Regions from separate parts of the Streptosporangium sp. NPDC049644 genome, predicted to be linked through region 1. Evidence: riboswitches for the same ligand, from Rfam matches in the RefSeq annotation. Region 1 holds a riboswitch; each other region holds the start of a gene.
The links. Region 1 has a riboswitch for cobalamin ahead of AB0J58_RS26310 (ribonucleoside-diphosphate reductase subunit alpha). Riboswitches for the same ligand answer to the same signal wherever they lie in the genome.

Region 2: linked by a shared signal. The riboswitch ahead of AB0J58_RS15800 (ABC transporter substrate-binding protein) and the one ahead of AB0J58_RS26310 (ribonucleoside-diphosphate reductase subunit alpha) in region 1 are both predicted to bind cobalamin.
Region 3: linked by a shared signal. The riboswitch ahead of metE (5-methyltetrahydropteroyltriglutamate--homocysteine S-methyltransferase) and the one ahead of AB0J58_RS26310 (ribonucleoside-diphosphate reductase subunit alpha) in region 1 are both predicted to bind cobalamin.

The regions. Positions count from the first base shown of each region.
Region 1 is NZ_JBFAOJ010000052.1:7,086-9,343, reverse strand. Features, by position in the region: gene AB0J58_RS26310 (ribonucleoside-diphosphate reductase subunit alpha) at 1-1,425, opposite strand, end outside; cobalamin riboswitch at 1,541-1,743, opposite strand; gene AB0J58_RS26305 (tripartite tricarboxylate transporter substrate-binding protein) at 1,748-2,258, opposite strand, start outside.
Region 2 is NZ_JBFAOJ010000023.1:14,815-17,072, reverse strand. Features, by position in the region: gene AB0J58_RS15805 (NUDIX domain-containing protein) at 1-138, opposite strand, end outside; cobalamin riboswitch at 370-566, shown strand; gene AB0J58_RS15800 (ABC transporter substrate-binding protein) at 736-1,932, shown strand; gene AB0J58_RS15795 (iron ABC transporter permease) at 1,998-2,258, shown strand, end outside.
Region 3 is NZ_JBFAOJ010000094.1:9,535-11,792, reverse strand. Features, by position in the region: gene AB0J58_RS35635 (GNAT family N-acetyltransferase) at 1-11, opposite strand, end outside; gene AB0J58_RS35630 (superoxide dismutase) at 77-679, opposite strand; cobalamin riboswitch at 759-977, shown strand; partial or broken gene metE (5-methyltetrahydropteroyltriglutamate--homocysteine S-methyltransferase) at 1,082-2,258, shown strand, end outside.

The sequences.
Region 1 (2,258 bases):
GAACAGCACGTCGGCCAGACCCATCACGCCGAGCCCGATCGGGCGCCACCTCTGGTTGGCGGCCCGGGCCTCGGGGGTCGGGTAGAAGCCCAGGTCGATGGTGCGGTCGAGGAACCGCACGGCGGTGCGGACCGTCGCACGCAGCCGCGCCCAGTCGATCCCCTCCTCGGTGCCCGGAGACAGGTGGGCGGCCAGGTTGATCGAGCCGAGGTTGCAGACCGCGGTCTCGGCGTCGCTGGTGACCTCAAGGATCTCGGTGCAGAGGTTCGACAGATGGATGACGTTCTCCGGCCTGGCCGTCTGGTTGGAGGTCCGGTTGGCCGCGTCCTTGAAGGTCATCCAGCCGTTGCCGGTCTGCGCGAGCGTGCGCATCATCCGGCCGTACAGGGTGCGGGCGGGGAGCTGCGCGGTGAACCGGCCCTCGGCCTCGGCGGCCCGGTAGGCGTCGTCGAACGCGGCGCCGTACAGGTCGGTGAGGTGCGGGACCTCCTTGGGGTCGAACAGTGACCACACGCCGTCGGCCTCGACCCGGCGCATGAACTCGTCGGGGATCCAGTTGGCCAGGTTCAGGTTGTGCGTGCGGCGGGCCTCCTCGCCGGTGTTGTCGCGCAGTTCGAGGAACTCCTCGACGTCGGCGTGCCAGGGCTCCAGGTAGACGCAGGCCGCGCCCTTGCGGCGGCCGCCCTGGTTGACCGCGGCGACGCTCGCGTCCAGGGTGCGCAGCCAGGGCACGATGCCGTTGGAATGGCCGTTGGTACCGCGGATCAGCGAGCCCCGCGAGCGGATCCGGCTCCAGGCGATCCCGATGCCCCCGGCGTACTTCGACAGCCGCGCGACCTGCCCGTAGCGCTCGTAGATGGCCTCCAGCTCGTCGCGGGGCGAGTCGAGCAGGAAGCACGAGGAGAGCTGGGGTCTGCGCGAGCCGGAGTTGAACAGCGTGGGCGAGCTGGGCAGGTAGGACAGGGTGGCCATGAGCGCGTACAGCTCGGCGGCCTCCTCGACGGTCTCGGACAGGCCGCAGGCCACCCGGAGGAAGAAGTGCTGCGGGCGCTCCAGCACCTTGCGGGTGCGCGGGTGACGCAGCAGGTAGCGGTCGTAGACGGTACGCAGACCGAAGTACTCGAATCTGGCGTCGGCGTCCGGCTCGATGAGCGCGTCCAGGACCCCGGCATGGGCGGCCACGAACTCCGCGAGCCCGTCGGCGATCAACCCCGCCTCGTGCGTCGCGGCGACCGACTCGGAGAAGTCGCGGACGCCGTGCTCGGCGGCCTCGTCGGCGATCAGCTCGGCCAGCAGCGCGGCGGCGACCCTGGAGTTCTCGGGGTCGGTGATCACTCGGGCGGCGGCCTCGTCGATGGCCTGCCTGCGATCGACCGGCGCGTTCCCCGCGCTCTCCGCCGCCGTCTCCGCCAATACCTGTGTCACGTGGTGTCCCTCGCTCGCTCGAACTTCCCCCTGTGGCTCCGCCGGAGGGGCACGCGTCCGCGAGCGATCCCGGGCACGCCGGACCGCCTCGTTCCGCGGGCCCTCCCACGAGGCCCTGGACAATCACGTCACCGGCAGGTCTTCGGACTCACGGGCGCCCTGCGCGTGCCTACCGGCCGTCGCTTCCCGGGCATGGCTCACCCAGTGCTCACATGACGGCTTTCGTTCCCGTTCACCGCTGCGGGGCAGTCCCGGAATCTCACCGGGTTCCCTCTTGCCTCGCCCCTCCCGGGGCGAACCAGCAACGAGCAGGATCCTACATCTAGGGGCGTCTGACGCAACTACCCCAACAAGTTGTGTCGGAAGACTTCAGCAGTCCGAGCTCGTGGAGCACCCCGCGGGTGCGGGCCGTCTCGGTGAAGAGCCACTGACGGAAGTCGTCACCGCTGAGGTAGACCCGGCTCCATCCATTGGCCGCGCACAGGGCGCGCCAGCGCGGCGCGGCGTCGATCCTGTCACACAGGGCGATCGCGGCGTCCCGGTCCGCCTGGCCCATGCCCTTGGGTCCCAGCAGGCCGCACCAGTCGCTGTACTCCAGCCGGACCTCGACCTCCAGGAGCGTCGGCGCGTCGATCCCGTCGAGCCGGCTGCCCGAGGAGACCACCAGGGGACGCAGGCGGCCCGCGGCGATCTCGGGTCGCAGGGCGCGGGCCGACCCCAGCAGGGCCGCGACCCGTCCGACCTGGAGCGCCTCGGCCGCGTCCTCGGCACCGTGGAACCCCGCGTACTCCAGCAACCGGGTGTCCACCCCGAGGCACTTGCCGATCATGCCG
Region 2 (2,258 bases), on a different contig from region 1:
GACCGGCAGCACCATCACCGCGACCGGCAGCGGGTTGAGGTAGGAGGTGTTCCGGCAGCCGGCACAGGTGCGCGGCCAGGACTGGCCGGGGGTGAAGGCCGCACCGCAGAAGGAGCAGTGCGAGTTCCTGATCGTCACGATCGTGAGACTAGACCAGTCTCCCGTACGGAGGGGCTGACCCGCCATCCAGGCCGAGCCGAGCTGCCGGCGGTCCGCGCGAGCCAGGTGCGGGTGCTGGACGGCCCGGCGTACTCCAACAGGTCCGGGCCGCGCGTGGTACGGGGGCCTCGCCCAGATCCTCCACAGTGTGCGCGCCGGTGCTCCCGTCGAACGCGGGGAGGCACGCCGAGTCTGACAGGGGGTGCGCTCTTTGTCGTTGATGGGTGGTGTGCGAGCATGGTCGGCGTAGGCGAGCGCGGAACGAGGAAGCCGGTGTGAATCCGGCGCGGTCCCGCCACTGTGATCGGCGAGCGAATCCCGACGAAGCCACTGCCCGCGAGGGTGGGAAGGCCGGGACGAGCCTCGACCCGAGAGCCAGGAGACTCACGCGGTCGCCTCCTCGCAGAAATTGGGGCGGATCTCCCCAAGAGAGGAACGGCGATCGCCATGCCTGGACCTCGGCCTACCGGCCCTGGGCATGCTCGGCGTGCCGGACTCTCCTGGTGACCCGGCCTCCCAACCGTCGCGGAGGCCGTCGAGGAACGGCGTCCGCGGCCCGCCTTCAGGAGAGCATGCATGGGCATCCCCCGCTCGATCACCGCAGCACTGCTCGCATCCTTATTCGCCGTCGCCGCCTGTGGCACCCCGGAGGCGGCCACGCCTGCGGCCCCGGCGGCCGAGGGCCGCTGCGTCACCGATTTCGACGCGGGCCGGGACTACTTCCCGGTCAAGCAGAAGGTGGAGCACGCGACGAACTTCACGTTGACCTACGCCAAGAACTATCAGGTCCTCACCGTCAAGCAGCCCGCCCCCGGCGCCAAACCGGAGACCTACGTGCTGGTGCGGTGCGGCACTCCGGCTCCCGCGCTCACCGGTGAGCTGGCCGCAGCGGTCACCGTCGAGACCCCGATCGAGCGATTGTTCTCCGCTTCGACGACCCACCTGCCGTTCATCACCGACCTGGGCGTGCTGGAGCGGCTCAGCGGCGTTTCGTCGGCCGGGTACATCACCTCGGCTCAGGTGCTGGCCCAGGTGAAGGCCGGGAAGATCACCGAGTATGCCAAGGGGCAGGAGGTCGACACCGAGAAGGAGATCGCCGCCAAGCCGGATGTGCTGATGAGCGGCGGCACCGAGGACAAGTCCTACGGCCCGCTGCGTCAGGCCGGGATCAAGGTGGTGGCCAACGCGGAATGGCTGGAGTCCACCGCACTGGGCCGCGCCGAGTGGATCAAGGTGATGGCCGCGCTGACCGGTACCGAGGCCAAGGCCGGCGAGGTGTTCGGCAAGGTCGAGGCCGACTACACCGCCCTGGCCGCCAAGGCCAAGGCGGCCACACCGGTCACCGTGCTACCTGGCCAGATGTATGAGGGGCAGTGGTCGGTGCCCAACGGAGGCAGCTACGTCGCGGGACTGATCAAGGACGCGGGCGGCACCTACCCGTGGGCGGACACGCTGGGCCCCGGCAGCACCACCCTGGACCTGGAGGCCGTCCTGTCCAAGGCCAAGGACGCCAAGGTGTGGCTCGCCAACGTGAACGAGTGGAAGAGCCTGGCCGATGTGGAGAAGACCGACCCGCGTTATGCCAAGTTCGGCGCGTTCGAGTCCGGGAGCGTCTGGTCGGCGAACAGGACGCTCGGGCCTGGGGGCGGCAACGACTTCTACGAGCGCGGCGTCGGCCACCCGGACCTGATCCTGGCCGACCTGGTCGCGATCTTGCACCCAGACCTCGCGCCCGATCACGCCTTCACCTTCTACCAGCAGCTGACCAAGTGACGGCTCCGGCCCTCCCCGATGTTCCGGAAGCGGCCCGACGCCGCCGGAGCGTCGTCCTGGTCGTCATGGGGATCACGGTGCCGCTGGCGTTCGCGCTGGCGGTCCTGCTCGGCTCGACTTTGATCCCGCTGAACCAGGCGCTGTTCGCGCTGTTGCGTGGCACCGGCGCGGATCCGGGGGTTCAGGAGATCATCTGGACGGTACGGCTGCCGCGCGCCATCACCGCGGCTCTGGCCGGAGCGGCCCTGTCGGTCTCGGGAGTACAGCTGCAGACCCTGTTTCGCAACCCGCTGGCCGAGCCGTACATCCTGGGGGTGAGCTCGGGC
Region 3 (2,258 bases), on a different contig from region 1:
TGGCGAGGCATCCGGGCTCCCGGGGGGATGTGCGGCGCCGGGCCTGCCGGCCGGCGCCGCTGTTCGATGAGGGCACTTATCCCTGGGTGGCTGCGGCGAACCGGGCGGCGACGTCGCTCCAGTTGACCAGGGACCACAGCTTGGCCACGTAGTCCGGGCGGACGTTGCGGTACTGCAGGTAGTAGGCGTGCTCCCAGGCGTCGAACACCAGCAGCGGGGTTGAGCCGATGCCGACGTTGCCATGGTGGTCGTAGACCTGCTGGACGATCAGCCGCTTGCCGATCGGTTCGTAGCCGAGTACGCCCCAGCCCGACCCCTGAACGGTCTGGGTGGCGGTGGTGAGCTGCTTGGCGAACGCCTCGAACGACCCGAAGTTCTCGTCGATCGCCGCGGCGAGATCGCCGTCGGGACGGTCTCCGCCGTCCGGGGAGAGGTTGTCCCAGAAGATCGAGTGCAGGACGTGCCCGGACAGGTTGAACGCCAGGGTCTTCTCCAGCCCGACGAGCCCGCCGAACGCGTCCTTGGCGCGGGCCTCCTCCAACTGCTCCAGGGTGTCGTTGGCGCCCTTGACGTAGGCGGCGTGGTGCTTGGCATGGTGCAGTTCCAGGATCTCCCCAGTGATCGCGGGCTCCAGCGCCGCGTAGTCGTAGGGCAGGTCCGGCAGCGAGTAGATCGACATAGGGACACTATTGCAAGTAAGTCGCAACTGCGGCAAGCATGCATAAGGGATGGATGCGGCGGCGGCCGCCCCGCGGGTTAGACTCCTGGACGCGGATGGTTCGTCCAGGTCCCTGGGATCTGGACGTCGTAAGAGGGAACCCGGTGGGAATCCGGGACTGCCCCGCAGCGGTGAGTGGGAACGACCGCCGTCACACGCACTGGGTCTTTCGGCCTGGGAAGCGACGGCCAGTAGGACACGCCTGTCTCAGGTGTGGCGCCCACGAGTCCGAAGACCTGCCTTTCGCCCGTGCGCCGTTCGGCGTGCGGTGGTCCGCGGCCTCGTGGGAGGGCCAGGGACGCGCGCCGTTCACGCGCTCCTTCCTCCTGCCCGGCCGCCCGTGGCTCAGCGAGGGAAGCTGCCATGCAAACGACGATCCTCGGATATCCCCGTATCGGGGCACACCGGGAACTGAAGTTCGCCACCGAGGACTACTGGGCCGGGCGCTCCGACGCCGCCGCCCTGGCGAAGACGGCCGAGGTCCTGCGCCGGGAGGTCTGGACGGGCCTGCGCGACGCGGGCCTCGACACGATCCCGTCGAACACGTTCTCCCTCTACGACCAGGTACTCGACACCAGTGTCATGGTCGACGCGGTGCCCGGCCGTTACCGGCACCTGACCGGCCTGGACCGGTACTTCGCCATGGCCCGCGGCGTCCAGGACGTCCCGGCGATGGAGATGACCAAGTGGTTCGACACCAACTACCACTACATCGTGCCCGAGGTCGGGCCGGACATCCGGTTCCGGCTGGCCGGCGGGGCACGGTCCAAGCCGCTGGCCGAATACGCGGAGGCCCGGGACCTGGGGGTGGAGACCCGCCCGGTGCTGGTCGGTCCCCTCACCTATCTGCTGCTCGCCAAGGCCGCGCCCGGCGCGCCCGCCGGGTTCCGGCCTCTCGACCTGCTCGACGAGCTCGTCGAGGTCTACGCCGACCTGCTGGAACGGCTCGCCGGGGCGGGCGCGCGGTGGGTACAGCTCGACGAGCCCGCCCTGGTCGCCGACCGGAACGCCGAGGAGATCGCCGCGCTCGCCCGTGTCTACGAACGCCTCGGCGAGTTGCCCAACAGGCCCCGGATTCTGGTGGCGGCCTACTTCGGTACGGTCGGCGCGGACGCGCTGCGCACGCTGGCCGCGACCCGGGTCGAGGCGGTCGGTCTGGACTTCGTCGCCGGGCCGGGAAATCTCGGCGTGCTCGCCTCCGTCGGCGGACTCCCCCGCAAGACCGTCGTCGCCGAGGTGGTGGACGGCCGCAATGTGTGGCGTACCGACGTTCAGCGGGCGAAGGCGACCTGCGCGGTCCTGCTCGGCCTGGCCGACCAGGTCGAGGTGAGCACCTCCTGCTCGCTGCTGCACGTCCCGATCGACCTGGACGCCGAGACCGCGCTGGCCCCGGCCGTCCGAGGTCGTCTGGCCTTCGCCCGGCAGAAGGTCGCCGAGGTCGTCGCCCTCGGCCGGGTCTCACCTTCCGCCGCCCCCGCCCCCGGAACCGCCACGGTCGACCACCGGGTCCGGGCCCGTCTCGACATGCTCGGTGACGGGG